DNA from 3 places in the Pseudarthrobacter defluvii genome. Region 1 is predicted to be linked to each of the others. Evidence: riboswitches for the same ligand, from Rfam matches in the RefSeq annotation. Region 1 holds a riboswitch; each other region holds the start of a gene.
The links. Region 1 has a riboswitch for cyclic di-AMP ahead of JCQ34_RS19920 (M23 family metallopeptidase). Riboswitches for the same ligand answer to the same signal wherever they lie in the genome.
Positions count from the first base shown of each region.

Region 2: another riboswitch for cyclic di-AMP. It lies ahead of JCQ34_RS10340 (C40 family peptidase); the one in region 1 lies ahead of JCQ34_RS19920 (M23 family metallopeptidase).
Region 3: another riboswitch for cyclic di-AMP. It lies ahead of JCQ34_RS03180 (hypothetical protein); the one in region 1 lies ahead of JCQ34_RS19920 (M23 family metallopeptidase).

Region 1 covers NZ_CP066363.1:66,985-71,978, reverse strand. Annotated here, with positions in the region: gene JCQ34_RS19935 (hypothetical protein) at 1-111, opposite strand, end outside; gene JCQ34_RS19930 (heavy-metal-associated domain-containing protein) at 357-674, opposite strand; cyclic di-AMP (ydaO/yuaA leader) riboswitch at 927-1,108, shown strand; gene JCQ34_RS19925 (NlpC/P60 family protein) at 1,116-1,889, shown strand; cyclic di-AMP (ydaO/yuaA leader) riboswitch at 2,392-2,556, shown strand; gene JCQ34_RS19920 (M23 family metallopeptidase) at 2,628-3,338, shown strand; gene JCQ34_RS19915 (heavy metal translocating P-type ATPase) at 3,544-4,994, opposite strand, start outside.
Region 2 covers NZ_CP066362.1:2,241,128-2,246,121, forward strand. Annotated here, with positions in the region: gene JCQ34_RS10315 (metallophosphoesterase family protein) at 1-68, shown strand, start outside; gene JCQ34_RS10320 (glucose 1-dehydrogenase) at 232-1,125, shown strand; gene JCQ34_RS10325 (DUF1810 domain-containing protein) at 1,163-1,606, opposite strand; gene JCQ34_RS10330 (DNA alkylation repair protein) at 1,627-2,157, opposite strand; gene JCQ34_RS10335 (TraR/DksA family transcriptional regulator) at 2,154-2,513, opposite strand; cyclic di-AMP (ydaO/yuaA leader) riboswitch at 2,804-2,974, shown strand; gene JCQ34_RS10340 (C40 family peptidase) at 2,978-3,814, shown strand; gene JCQ34_RS10345 (protein adenylyltransferase SelO) at 3,925-4,994, opposite strand, start outside.
Region 3 covers NZ_CP066362.1:646,476-651,469, forward strand. Annotated here, with positions in the region: gene JCQ34_RS03165 (phosphatase PAP2 family protein) at 33-857, shown strand; gene upp (uracil phosphoribosyltransferase) at 870-1,505, shown strand; gene JCQ34_RS03175 (glyoxalase superfamily protein) at 1,550-1,966, shown strand; gene JCQ34_RS03180 (hypothetical protein) at 2,150-2,896, opposite strand; cyclic di-AMP (ydaO/yuaA leader) riboswitch at 2,902-3,062, opposite strand; gene JCQ34_RS03185 (ArnT family glycosyltransferase) at 3,233-4,994, opposite strand, start outside.

The DNA of each region.
Region 1 (4,994 bases):
GCCGCTCATGACGTGCATGCCAAAGATGCCGGCAATGATGGCCAGGGCCGCGGTCAGGAACCCTCCCCGCAGGAGGAGGGCCGTGAGAAGGCGACGATGCGCTGGAGTCACGACTCTTCCTCCTTTCCGTAGAGTTCTCACTACAAGGGTAAACCTGCAGAATGTGCCTGCCGGCCCGCTCCTTCTAGTTCAAACGCGCGGGCCTGCATGTCCGTCTACCGGCGTCGGCGTCGGGATGGTGGCTTTCCGGCACAAGCCGCCCGGGGGCACCTGCGGGTGCTGTCATTGTGGAACGGCCCTCCTCCCCGGAAAGCACAATGCCCCGCGCGAGGAGAGGCTCCGGGGACGTGCAGACATTAGATTCCGACGAAGGTATACCCGGCGGCAGTCACAGCCTCCCGCGTCGCTGCCGCGTCAACCGTACCTTGCACCCACAGACGGGAACGGCCGCCAGGGACGAGATCAACGGAGGCAGACTCCACCCCATCAACGGCAGAGACGGCCTTCTCGACCGTCTGAACGCAGTGCCCGCAGGTCAAGCCGTCCACAGCGAATTCAACGGTAGTGGCACCGGCGGCTGCGGTGGGGGCAGGGGCGGCTTCAGTCGAGCAGCAGCTGCACCCGGACGCGGAGGAAGCAAGCGGCAGCTGGGTACGGTTTTCGGTTCCACACATGTCAGTTTCCATTCCTTGACGAAGGACTAATGGGCGCTGGGATTGAACGGCTGTGAAAGCCGGGCGCAGGGGCCGGCCGGGACATACCACTTCACTGACAACAACAGAAACTATACCGGGTGGGGGTATCGGGAAGAAAGGAGATGTCCTGTGATATGCATCTCATGTTATTCAAATGTGACAAATGAGGCCTGCGTGAAGTACGGTCGAAGCCGTGCCGGTTTCTCCGAATGCGGCACTCCCGAGCGGACTTGCCTAACTCTGCCGCTGCCCGGGATCCGTTCGCAACTTTCGTCCGGCAGAGACGGGGAAACCAACAGTGGCCTGCTGCGGGCAGGTCTTGGGGTGAAGCCGTGCCTGGTGCTTTTGGCGCCGGTCCGGCCGGGTGTCTCCCATCCGAATCCGACAGCTAACCTCGCAGGCAGTGGGAGAGGCCCTTTCATGCCCATGCGCAAAGCTCACGGCCGCCACCGCGCGGTCCCTGTCCAGACCAGCGCCCTTGCGGTGTTGTCCAAATCGGTCGCCGGAAACGCCGGTGCCGCCGGCCGGCAGGCGGCCGTTATCGCCGCGGCGTCCGGCCTTGTCCTGACCAGTGGCATTGCCGCCCAGGCAGCCGATGCCCCGGCCCAGCGTGAGGCGGAGCCGGCTCAGGCACTGGAAGTCGCCAGCCAGGTCCAGGCCCCGCTCAGTGCGGACGCAACGGTCCGGATTTCCTTCGAGCGCCCCGCGGTGGAGACCACCCCGGCGCCGGTGGTGGAAGCACCCAAGCCAGCCGCCGTCGAGGCGCCCAAGGCGTCCGCCGCACCCGCGGTGGCTGCAGCGGCTGCGCCCGTGAAGGCGCGGGTGACGGTTGCCCCTGCTGCTGCCGCTCCTGTAGCCGCGCCCGTGGCCGGCGGTATCAACGCCATCATGGTTTCCTCCGCCTACGCCCAGATCGGCATGATCCAGGACTGCACCCGACTGGTCGAAAACGCCCTCAACGCTGCCGGTATCCGTGTCGGGGACCTGGGTCCCATGCAGTTCATGAACTACGGCACCGTGGTCACCGACCCGCAGCCCGGCGACATGGTCATGCAGCCCGGCCACGTAGGAATCTACGTCGGCAACGGCCAGGTCCTCAGCTCGGGCCTGAACGGGAAGAACGAAACCGCAGTGCACCCGCTGACCTGGATGACCTCCAAGGGCAGCGTCACGTTCGTCCGCGCCGGTAAGTAAGCCACTGAAGGGCCGGTGATGCACTGCCTTGGGGGCTGTGCATCACCGGCCCTTCAGCACTTCTGCCCCGGTTGGACGCAGATTCATCCCGTAACGGCGGTCCAAAGCGGCGCGACCGCACATGGTTGGTAGCCACCAGGACCGAGCTGGCGGCCATCGCAGCGCCGGCGATCATCGGGTTGCGCAGGCCCAGCGCGGCGACCGGGATGCCGACGGCGTTAGAGAAGAACGCCCAAAACAGGTTGGTCTCTATGCGCGCCAGCGTACGGCGGGGCAGCCAATCGGTTGCGCGATCCGGCCGGGTCAGTGCCCGTAACCACCGGATCGCCCGATCACGATGTCCGCCCGCCACCGTGCGGGCAATGCGCGCTGCTTGGGTCAGGCAGCCGCGAGTGGAGTGAATAACGGATTTGTAACTTATGCGAACGGTTCGCTACTCTAGGGAGGCATACCCCTGGCGGGTATGTGTTGCCCGCTACGCCAAACCCCGCCGGCGGCCTACAACTATGAATTTCTCAAGGCGGGGGCGGAGGATCCACTTACGGCGCGCGCGGAGCGCGCCTTGGGGCGAAGCTACTTGGCGGCTGCGCTGCCGCGCGTCCTCCAGCAGCCGGACAGTCCACTCGTCCGAATCCGACAGCTAACTTCGCCGGCGCCGAGAGGACCACTATCTTGTCTGCCCAGCCCAAACACGGCCGTCGCCGTGCCCTTCCTGCTCCCAGGCCACGCCGCCCCCTTATGCGTGACGCTGCCATTCTGCTGCGGAGCCAACAGTGGGGCGTTACAGCTGCCGTCACGGGAATGATCGCCCTGACGGCCCTTTCGGCTGCGCAGGCCGACCCGGGTGGCCGCGCCGGAGCCCCGGACCGGACCGCCGCGTCCACAGTTCCTGCCGTTGAGGCTGCCGTTACCGCAGTGCCGACCGCCATCCTGACCTTTGACAGCCCCGCAGTGACCTCCCAGCCGGCTCCTAAACCGGCGTCGCCCGTGGAGGCTGCCGGAACGGTTTCAGGATCGACCCCAGTGGCACCGGATGCGGTGGCCCCCACTGAGCAGTCCAGCGGCCTGAGGGCACCACTGGCCGCCATGAATGTGAGCTCCCCCTACGGATTCCGTGTCAGCCCCATCACCGGAGCTGCCGGCGAACTGCACACTGGCGTCGACCTGACAGGAGCATGCTCGACTCCGGTGTTCGCTGCGGGCTCAGGGAAAGTCGTCGAGGCGGGCTGGAGCCCATATGGCGGTGGCAACCGGATCGTTGTGGATCATGGCAACGGGATGAAGACCACATACAACCACTTGGCCAGCATCGGTGTTTCTATCGGGCAACCAGTAACGCAGGGCCAAGAGATTGCGGGCGTTGGTACGACCGGGGCGTCAACTGGTTGCCATCTTCATTTCGAAGTCGTAGTCAACGGTGCCACCGTCAATCCCTCGGCCTACATTTAACGAGACACGAGGATTCCGGCTATGATCCGTCAGCTGTTCCTGGTTGCGGAAACTCAGACCGCCCGCTGACCTGGATGGCCTCCAAGGGCGCCGTCACGTTCGTCCGCGCGGGTAAATAAACTACTGAAGGCCGGTGATGTGCTGCCTTGGGGGCTGTGCATCACCGGCCTTCAGCATGTCTGCCGCAGGTGGGCGGCGTTTCACCTCATTGCGTCCGTCCGAAGCGGCGCAACCGCAGCGAGTTGGTCACCACCAGGACCGAGCTGGCGGCCATCGCGGCGCCGGCGATCATCGGGTTCAGCAGGCCCAGCGCGGCGACCGGGATGCCCACGGCGTTGTAGAAGAACGCCCAGAACAGGTTCGTCTTGATCGTGGCCAACGTCTTTCGGGACAGCCCGATGGCTTCCGCGACCTGCCCCAGATCGCTTCCCATGACCGTCAGGTCTGCGGCGGCGATGGCCACGTCGGTCCCGCTGCCCATGGCGATGCCCAGGTCAGCCTGGGCCAGGGCCGCGGCGTCATTAACGCCATCCCCTGCCATCGCCACGGTCGCGCCGGATTTCTGCAGCCGGCGCACGGCCTCGACCTTGCCTTCGGGCAGGACCCCTGCCAGCACATCCGCGGCCGGGATGCCCACCTTCGCGGCAACGGCCAGCGCCGCGGAGGCGTTGTCGCCGGTCAGCAGGATCGGACGCAGTCCGAGTTCCTTCAACCTGCCGATCGCGGCAGCCGAGCCCGGTTTGATGGTGTCGGTGAGGCTGATCAGGCCCGCGGCCTGCCCGTTCACGCCGACCCAGATCACGGTCGCTCCGGAGTCCTCCAGCGCGTGCAGATGCTCCAGGCTTTCGGCGGGGGTGTCGATGCCGTTGTCCTTGAGCCATCCGGCGCGTCCGACGACGATTGAGCGTCCGTTGACGGTGCCGCGCACGCCCCCGCCCGGGGCGCTGACGAAGTCGGCCACCGCCGCCAGGGGAGCGTGTTCGCGTGCGGCCCGTGCGATGGCATGGGCCACGGGGTGTTCGCTGGCGGCTTCGGCTGCCCCGGCCAGGGCGAGCAGCTCGTCCCCGTCCGCCGTGGTCAGGCTCTGCACAGCCGCGACGGAAAGTTTGCCGCTGGTGACGGTCCCGGTCTTGTCCAGCACGATGGTGTCCACGGTTCGGGTGTCTTCCAGGACCTGCGGGCCTTTGATCAGGATGCCCAGCTGGGCCCCGCGGCCGGTCCCGGTGAGCAGTGCCGTGGGGGTTGCCAGACCCAGCGCACAGGGGCATGCGATCACCAGCACGGCGACGGCGGCGGTGAATGCCGGCTGCGGGTCCCCGGCGGCAATCAGCCATGCTCCAAAGGTGAGCGCGGAGATGGCCAGGACGACCGGGACAAAGACCGCGCTGATCCGGTCGGCCAATCGCGCGACCGCCGCCTTACCGCTTTGGGCCTGGCTGACCAGTCGCCCCATCTGGGCAAGGGTGGTTTCACTGCCGACCCGCGTGGCCTTGACCAGCAGCCGGCCGTTGGTGTTGATGGTCGCCCCGATCACGGAATCGTCCACGCCGACCTCGACCGGCACCGGTTCGCCGGTGATCAGTGAGGTGTCCACCGCCGACTGGCCCTCCACCACAAACCCGTCCGTGGCGATCTTTTCCCCGGGACGGACGATAA
Region 2 (4,994 bases), on a different replicon from region 1:
TCATGGAAGCCGTGGTCGACGGCGGGCGGTTGGCGGAGGTGAGGCTGGTGGAAGTTCGGCGGGATTGACGTTGCCGGGCCGAAAGGCCGCTTGGCAGGGCGGGGTTTCATTGCCTAGGCTGGGAACCGTAAGCATGCTTAGCTTTTTGGGTTTTGCGATTCCTTGATCGCAGGCTGCTTCAGTTTCCGGGGCGACGAACCAGCCCGAGTCCGCACGAACAGGAGGACCACCATGACTGACCAGTACACCTTCCGTAATCCGGTGACTGCCTACGAAAAGATTTCCCCGCCCAAGCAGCACCAGCCCGAGCCGGGCCTTGATGCCGAACTGGCGCCCAAGGCCGATCTGGGCGAAGAAACGTACCGCGGAACGGGACGGCTGGAAGGCCGCCGCGCCATCGTGACCGGCGCGGACTCAGGCATCGGCGCCGCAACGGCCATTGCCTTTGCCAGGGAAGGCGCCGACGTCGTCCTTTCCTACCTGCCCCAGGAAGAGGAGGACGCCTCCCGCATCGCCGGGATCATCGAGGCCGCAGGCCGTAAGGCTGTCAAGGTGCCGGGCGACCTCAAAGATTCGGCGACGTGCCGGGAACTGGTGGATACCGCGGTTGCCGTGCTGGGCGGGGTGGACATCCTGGTCAACAACGCCGGGAAGCAGGTGGCCCAGGAGGACCTGCAGGACATCACCGACGAGCAGTTCGACCACACCCTAAAGACCAATGTGTACGCCATGTTCTGGGTGACCAAGGCGGCCGTCCCGCACATGCCGGCCGGCTCGACCATCATCAACACCACCTCGATCCAGGCGTACAACCCGTCCCCCACCCTGGTGGACTACGCCACCACCAAGGCCAGCATCAACAACTTCACCAAGGGGCTGGCGCAGCAGCTGGCCCCCAAGGGAATCAGGGTGAACGCCGTGGCCCCGGGACCCATCTGGACCCCCCTGCAAGTCAGCAGCGGCCAGCCCAAGGAGCAGCTGCCGGAATTCGGACAGTCCACTCCCCTGGGCCGGGCAGGACAGCCTGCGGAGCTGGCACCCGCCTATGTCTTCCTGGCCTCACCCGAGTCCAGCTACGTGGTGGGCGAGACGCTGAACGTCAACGGCGGCAGCCCCACGCCCTAGCAGGAACCCCCGGCCCGGCTGACCCGTCAACCTGAGGTCAGTCAGCGGCCTGGCCGGCCAGGATTTCGTCGGTGGCCGGGTCCGGCTCGCCATCGAAGAACTGGGCCAGGACAGTCTTGAACACTGTTTCTCCGGGTGCCGCCCGGAGAAACAGTGTCATGGACGATCGCAGCTTCCTGGCATCGATGCCGCCGAATATGTCTTCGGCGGGCTGGTCGGCGTGGTTGGCCAGGGCCAGGGCGCATTCCAGGAGCCGCGGGCCCAGCACGTCGTGGTCCAGGTAGGCGCGGGCCTCAGCCAGTGAGGAGATGGCGTATTTGCGGGACGTTGCGCTCTGCCCCAAACCGGAAATCTGCGGGAAGACGAACCACATCCAGTGCCCGGATTTCCTCCCGACCTGCAGCTCCCCCAGCGCCTGGTCATAGGTACCGCCGCTGTCTTGCGCGGCAACAAAACGGTCAAGGTCAAAGTGCTCGTTCATGTGGATCTCCCGGTTTAAGGTCAAAGGGTCAAATCGTTGTCGAGGGCGGCTGCCGCCTCCTGAAGCTGCGGGTCGGGGTCGTCCCGCCACCGGGCCAGGACCACACCGGCCCGGTGGCGCTCGCGCTCCCCGAGGCCGGACAGCAGCGGCACCAGGACGTCGGCAAGGAGAGGTTGGGTCAGGTCAGCGGCCTGGGCGGAACGCAGGAAGCCTTCGAGCCGGGTCAGGTCCGAGTGCCGAAGCAGCCGCACCCTTGACTGCAACAGCACCACCGCCGCCAACCGGCGCTCAAACACCGGGCGGGAGCCGGGCCTGGGCTGTCCCCACAGGGCGGAAGCAAGCATCACCGTGGCGTCATGGTCCAGGTCCTTGAATTTACGCAGCGTGTCGCGCACCGTGCCGCGCACCGCTCCGATGGAAGAGCCATAAGAGTCCAGCGCCCAGCCCAGCCGGTTCCCGACGTCGTCCGCCCGATACCAGGCGCCTTCGTTCTGGAGGGTCCGGTCAACGAACTCCACCGCGGCGGACACCACCTCCGTAGGGCCGGTCATCGTCCCCGGCCGGACGAGGCGTGCCGGAGACAAAACGGCGTCCACGGCCGCGCTTCCAGCCTGCCTTCCGCAATGGGTTCACCGCATACTGCGCAGGCGCCGTAGGTCCCCGCGGCCAGGCGGGCCAACGCCGCGTCAATCTGGTCCAGGCCGGCCGAGCTCTGCTTCAGGAGCGCCGAAGCCTGTGAGAGCTCGAAGGCGATCGTGGCCCCTTCGGGATCGTGCTCGTCATCGACGTTGGAGTCCTGCCGGGCCGAATTCGCCGCGTCTATGTCGGCCCGCAGCGCCGGCAGCAGCTCCAGCCGCCGCGCCCGCTCCTCTTCGAGCAGCACGCGGAACCGGTCGAAATCTGGCATGTAATCAGCCTAGCGGTCCGACCGGGAACCGTCGGCATGGAAACGGCCCGTGCCGTGGGGCCAGCAGCATCCCCCTCGCGCCCGTGTCCGCACCGTTACCGGGCTGCACGCCATGGCTATTAGCCGAGCTTAAACCCGGGACGGAGGTAACATCCAAACGTTTGCGGAATTCGAGAGCGGGACCTCGTATGTTATCCAAATGTGACAATGCCGCCGCATGTGGGTTATGGTCTTCAGGTGTCCCTCTCAGTCGGGACATTCCCATCAGTATGCCGAGCCCTGCCGCTGATCATGGGATACAACCGCTCCAGCTGGCAGGGACGGGGGAACCAAGTTTCCGCGGCCACTTGTGGCCTTGGGGTTAAGTCGATAGCGCCTCCGTCCGTTACGGGGATGCTTCCGGCCGGGTATCTCCAGCCCGAACCCGACAGCTCACCCCGCAGGCATGGGAGAGGCGATCAACCGTGTCAAAAAATTCCACCCCTGCCCGTCACCGCGCAACTCCGGCCCGCTCGATTGTTCTCGAGGGCCTCGCCGTGACAGCCAAGTCCCAGGCCCGCTCGCTGGGCCGCCCCGCGCTGGCAGTTGCTGCAGCGTCCGGCATTGCCTTCGGCGTCGGCGCCCCGGCCCACGCCGGTGTCACCGGCCCGGACACCACTGAAAAGACCAACGTGCAGGCCTACTCCGCACCTGCCGCCCCCGTTGCGGCAGCGGCAGCAGGAAGCGTCCACACCGTAGTTTCCGGCGATACCCTCGGTGCCATCGCATCTGCTTACGGCGTTAGCCTGAACGATGTCCTGGCCGCCAACGGCCTGGGCCTGTCCTCGGTTATCTACCCGGGCGACCAGATCCAGATCCCCGGCGCCGGTTACACCGCCGCACCGGCTCCGGCTCCGGCAGCAGCGCCCGTGCAGACTGCAGCCGCCGCTCCGGCCAACACCGGCATGAACATGTCCTACGCCTCGGCCACCCCCGTATCAGCCCCCAGCGGCACGGGCACCGGCGCTGCCATCCTGGCGAACGCCTACAGCCAGCTGGGCGTGCAGCAGGACTGTACTGCCATGGTTGAGAAGGCGCTGCGCTCGGTGGGCAAGTCCGTTGGCGATCTTGCCCCCACCCAGTTCTTCCAGTACGGCACCGTGGTCAGCGCTCCTGCTCCCGGCGACCTGATCATAACCTCCGGCCACGTGGGCGTTTACGCCGGTAACGGCCAGGTTGTCAGCGGCGGCGTGAACGGCTACGACACCCAGGTGCACTCCATCAGCTGGCTGGGCGGCTACTCAGCAGTCCGCGTCGCCTAGTCTTCGCGCAACCGAAGGCGCGCATCCGCGCAGGCATTGAAACAGGAGGGCGGCAGCCGGTACACCGGCTGCCGCCCTCCTGTCGCATCTGCCCTCCGCATCCGCAGCTGTCAGGTCCCGCAGAAGGTCATGTAGCTGCCGAAATCTTCAGGGGCGCCTTCCGCGTAGCGTTCCAGCCCGGACCGCTCGGTGAAGGGATCGCTGACTGCCTCCAGCAGCTGCTGCAAGGGTGCCAGGGTTCCGCCCGTGGCAGCGGCCAGCGCCTCCTCCACAAGGTGGTTCCTGGGGATGTACGCCGGGTTGACGCTGTCCATCAGCTCCGCGTCCGGTTCAAGTGCCTGCCACCGCTCCGCCCAGGAATCGAACGCGGCCAGATCAAGAACCATGCCGCGGACCGGGCGAAGGTCGCCCCGGGCCGCCTTGCCAAGGTTACGGAAGAAGAGGGTGTAGTCCACGGGGCCGTCTTTCAGGATGTCAATGGCGCCGTCCACCAGCGCGGACGTGGTTTCCCCGTCACTGCCCCCGCCGCTGCCAAGGCCGAGCTTGGCATTCATCCCGCTGGTCCACGCCCTGCTGTATTGCCCCCGGAAGCCGCCAAGCACCTCCACCGCCGGGCCAACCGCCTTCTCCTGGTCTTCGTCGATGAGCGGCAGCATCGCCTCGGCGAGCCGGGCAAGGTTCCATTCGGCCAAAACCGGCTGGTTGGCGTAGGCGTAGCGGCCGCTGACGTCGATTGAACTGTAGACGGCGGCGGGATTGAACGCGTCCACGAACGCGCACGGGCCGTAATCGATGGTTTCCCCTGAGATGGTCATGTTGTCTGTATTCATGACCCCGTGCACAAATCCCACCAGCATCCAACGGGCCACCAATTCCGCCTGGGCCGAGACGACAGAGGCGAACAGTTCCAGGTAGGGGTTGTCGGCGTCAGCGGCGTGGGGGTAGTGCCTGCTGATGGCGTGGTCGGCCAGCCGCTTCAGGAGCTCCATGTTTTCCGTGGCACGCGCGTACTGGAAGCTGCCCACGCGCAGGTGGCTGCTTGCCACCCGGGCCAGGACGGCGCCCGGCAGCATATCGTCGCGCCGGACCTGGCGGCCCGTCCCCACGACGGCGAGCGAACGGGTGGTGGGGATGTGCAGGGCGTACATGGCCTCGCTGACGAGGTATTCACGCAGCATGG
Region 3 (4,994 bases), on a different replicon from region 1:
TACTAAGCTTGCGTACTTTCCAGGGAGGCATGATGAGCAGAGTCCACGAGCGCATGGACAGATGGTTCAAGCCTTATGCCGCCCTCTGGCTGACCCTGATCATCGGCGGAACGGTGGTTGTCATCATGGCGCTCGCGGGCGCCGAGGTCTATGACGACGTGGTGGGCAAGGACGGACTCGCAAACCTCGATGTCCCGGCCCTCCACTACGCGGAGTCGCTGCGAAACCCGGGCCTCGATGCCTTTGTCACCGGGTTCACCAACATCGGCGGTGGCGTCGGCATGCCCATCCTCGCCAGCATCCTTACCGCGTGGCTGACGTTCGTAACCCGGACCTGGCGGCCGCTCCTCCTGGTGGGCGGCGCGGCAACCGTCTCCATCCTGGCCACTACGTTCGGCAAGAAGCTCGTGGGCAGGACCCGCCCCGACCACGCCGATGCGGTGCCGCCTTACGAGGATTCGCCGTCGTTCCCCAGCGGCCATACCCTCAACACCACGGTGGTCATCAGTGTCCTCCTGTATGTCCTGTGCCTGCAGTTCCACCAGCTCTGGGTGAGGGTCACGGCCATCACGGCCGGCGTGATCTTCATCATCGCCATGGGGCTGAGCAGGGTTTTCCTGGGCCACCACTGGCTGACCGACGTCATGGCCGGCTGGACGCTGGGGCTGGCCTGGGTGGCCGTCGTGATCCTGGCGCATCGGTTGTTCCACCTGTTGAGGCGCAAGCAGCATGCGGGCCCGGCGCCCACGTTCGACCGTCCCGTGGTGCGCGATGTCGTCCTGGAATCCGTGCACGACGGCGGCGACGCCGGCAAGGAGGGCGCGTCCGGAAGCCGAGGCAAGGACACCGCCGGGTGATAGTTTTGGGGGATGCGCACTCTCGTTGTTGACCACCCCCTGGTCGCCCACAAGCTCACCGTCCTGCGGGACAAGAACACGCCGTCGCCGGTTTTCCGCCAGCTGACGGAAGAGCTGGTGACTTTGCTGGCGTATGAAGCCACGCGGGAGGTCCGCACCGAGCCCGTGACCATCGAGACTCCCGTCAGCACCACTATTGGCACCGCATTCACCAAGCCCACGCCGCTGGTGGTTCCCATCCTGCGTGCCGGCCTGGGAATGCTGGAGGGCATGACCAAGCTGGTGCCCACCGCCGAGGTGGGCTTCCTGGGCATGGCCCGGGACGAGGAAACGCTGGACATCATCACCTACGCCGAGCGCCTCCCGGAGGACCTGACAGGCCGCCAGGTCTTCGTGCTGGACCCCATGCTCGCCACCGGCGGCACGCTGCGCGAGGCCATCAAGTTCCTGTTCAAGCGGGGCGCGTCGGACGTCACCTGCATCTGCCTGCTGGCGGCCCCGGAGGGCCTTGCCAAGCTGGAGGAGGAACTGGGCGACGCAAACGTGCACATCGTCCTGGCCTCCATCGACGAGAAGCTCAACGAGAAGTCCTACATCGTTCCCGGCCTGGGCGACGCCGGCGACCGGCTCTACGGCATCGCAGGGTAGTTTTCACCCTTTCTGGATGCTGGTCCCGCCGCTAGCCTGTGCGGATGGACTGGAAACTGGAACTTGTCTTTGTCCCTGTATCCGACGTTGACCGCGCCAAGGACTTCTACGTCAACAAGGTGGGCTTCAACGCGGACTACGACGAGCGGCCGTCGGACGACATCCGTTTTGTACAGCTGACCCCGCCCGGCTCTGCCTGCTCCATCTGCATGGGCGAGGGGCTTTTGGACGCCCCTCCCGGCACGGGGACCACTCTCCAAATGGTGGTCGACGATATCCAAAAAGCGCACGACCAGCTGAAGAACAACGGTGTGGACGTCAGTGATGTCGAGGTGCTCCCATGGGGCCACTTCGTCTACTTTGCGGATCCGGACGGCAACAAGTGGGCCGTCCAGTACATACCGTGGCGGAACGCTGGGCAGGACAGCAGCGCGCAGGACGCTGGGCAAGGCAACAGTTAAAAGCAAACCGCGGGCCGCATCGTGATGATGCGGCCCGCGGTTTGTGCTGGAATTTCGCAGCTTTGCCCCGTCGCCAAGGCGTACGACGGCGGATGGCCGGCGACACGCCGTCGAACGCCCCCAAAGGTGGGGAGATTCAGCGGAAGAGTTCCCTTTGAGCCCCCGGCGCCAGGGGAGTGGTGCCTAGTACCAGTTGTGGGCGAGGTGGAAGTTCAGTGCGCCGCAGGGGGACTGGTAGCTCTTCTTGATGTAATCGAGGCCCCAGTTGATCTGGGTGCGGTAGTTGGTCAGGTAATCCGCGCCGGAGCTGGCCATCTTCTCCGCGGGCAGGGACTGGACGATGCCGTATGCCCCGCTGCTGGGATTGGTGGCCGTGGTGGTCCAGTCCGACTCCTTGGTCCACAGTGTCTGCAGGCACTGCATCTGGTCAGGTCCCCAGCCAAAGGTTGCCAACTGGCCGGCGGCGTAGGCCTGGGCGCCGGCGGGATCATTAACCGCGACGGCGGGTGCCGGCTCAGGTGCAGGAGCAGGCTCGGGTGCCGGAGCCGGTGCAGGGGCTGGTGCAGGAGCCGGGGCTTCTGCTGCGGGGGCTGCCGGTGCCGGCGCGGGGGCTGGTTCCGCTGCCTGCGGCGCAACGCTTATTGCCGCCGGAACGGACGCTGCCGGGTTGGAACGGATTTCGCTCTTCTCGATGCTCATTTGGGCGTCGGCCGCTGCCGTGGAAGAGTTTGAATCGGTGGATGACACCGGAGTCATGTTGCTGGTCGCCTGACCTGCCGCGCCTACCCCCACCAGCACCGCGCAGGATGCTGCGAGGATCCCGGCTCGCGTACCGAAGCTGGTCTTCTTTGCGGGCTTTGTAGCTGCTTGCTGCTCTGCCCGGTGTTTAGCCTTGGCATGCAGGCATGGTTCTGCCGTGTTTTTGGACATGATTGATCGCCTCTCACACCTGCGGAGTTAGCTGTCGGGTTCGGATGAGGGCATCCGGCCGCACGGAAAAATCACGTACTGGCTTAACCCCAAGGGCGTACATTGCCCGGGACGGTGGGTCCCCCGCCTCTGCCGTTGCTCAATCGGGATCCGGGGAAGCGGCAGAGCTTGGCGTCAACCCGGGATATGCGGCCCGAACGGGAGCCGCACCCAATCGACGGTACAGGAAAAGCATTCCAATGTCACATTTGGGTAACGGATGTCACGATCTTTGGCGCGCCGCTTTGCGGTCTGCGTCCGGTTGAGTCGTTACTTTCGGTACACCATGCCGTGTTGTTACCTTGCCAAGATGTAGAGGGTAGTGCCGCCGATGCTTTGCGGAGTGAAGTTTTCCGAAACCCACTGCGCGATCCGGGCCGAGGCATCCGAACCGGAGGCGGATCGCATGGTTCCGCCGCTGATGAAGTAGTGGATCCTTCCCTGCCTCACGAGGTCCTGGAATTGGGCCAGGGTGGGGGAGGGGTCGGTGCCGTTGAAGCCGCCCACCGCCATCACGGGCAGTTCCGTTGCCAATTGGTACCCGGCGGCATTGTTGGAGCCCACCACCGCTGCTGCCCAGGTGTAACCGGATGCGCCGTCTTTGAGCGCGGCCACGAGATCCGCTGATGGGGTGGGTGCGCCGAGGAGCCCGCCCATGCCGCCCGCAAATCCAGCACCGCCTTGGGTTGTCCCGCCGGTCCCGCCGCGGTTGGCCTGCTGCTGGAAGCCTTGTCCCGTGGAGTTCTGCCCGGCGAAGCCTTGTCCTGTAACTCGGCCGGAGTTGTTCCGGCCGGCCGCACTGAAGCCTCCCGGCCCGCGTCCGCCGGCGCCAAAGCCGGAGGCTGGCCCTGCACTCACGATTGCCCCGCTGTGTGCCGTCGCCGCGGTGGTGATGGAGTAGGCCAGCGGCCCGGCGAGCGACGCGGCAATGGCGAGGGCCGCCGTCGTCCGCTGCATGGAACGCAGGCGCAGGAACCTGTTGAGCCCGAGTCCTGCCGCGGCGGCCACACCTCCGGCGAGCACCAGCCAGCGCAGCCATGGGCCGTAAGCGGACGTGGTTCCCAGCAGATGGAAGGCCATAAGAGCTGCCGTGGCCACCGCTGCGGCCAGGAAGATGCCGGCAGCGGCCTGCCGGCGGTGCTGCCACAGCAGAACGGAGCCCAAGCCGGCCAGCGCGGCGATACCCGGCGCCAGTGCAACCGCGTAGTACGGGTGGATGATGCCGGCCATGAAGCTGAAGACGAGGCCCGTCACCAGGACCCACGAGCCCCAGACGATGACGGAAGCGCGGACGGCATCGGTGCGTGGCGCCCGTCGCCCAACCCACACCAGTCCCACCGCAAGGATGAGGGCGGACGGCAGCAGCCATGCAATTTGGCCGCCAAACTCGCTGTTGAACATCCTGAGTAGGCCGGGAACACCCCAGCCGTTGCCGCCGCCCACGCTGCCCGTTTCGTCGCCCGTCAACCGGCCCAACCCGTTGTAACCCAGGGTCAGCTCCAGGATGGAGTTGTTTTGCGACCCGCCAATGTAAGGCCGCATGTCCGCCGGAGTCAGCTCCACGGCCAGCAGCCACCATCCGGCGGAAATTACCATCGCTGCCGCTGCCGCTGCCAGCCGGAGCAGCCGCCGCCGCATCCTGCCCGGCCCCGCAACCATGTAGGCCAGGGCGAACCCGGGAAGCACCAGCAGGACCTGCAGTTGCTTGGCCAGGAACCCGAAGCCCAGGAACGCCCCGGCCAGCAGGAGCCAGCGCAGCCGGTCCTCCTGGACTGCACGCAGGACCGCGTATCCGGCGGCCGTCATGAGCAGCACCAGCAGGGCGTCCGGGTTGTTGAACCGGAACATCAGTGTGGCCACCGGGGTGAGGGCCAGGACTGCCGCCGCCAGCAGGCCTGCGCGGTGCGCGAGCCGGACGTCACCGGTGGCCGGTGCTGCGGCCCGCCGCACTGCCACGTAGAGCAGCCAGGCAGCGCCAACCCCCATCAGCGCCTGGGGAACCAGGATGCTCCAGGAGCTCAGGCCGAAGATCCGGACCGAGAGCCCCATGATCCACAGG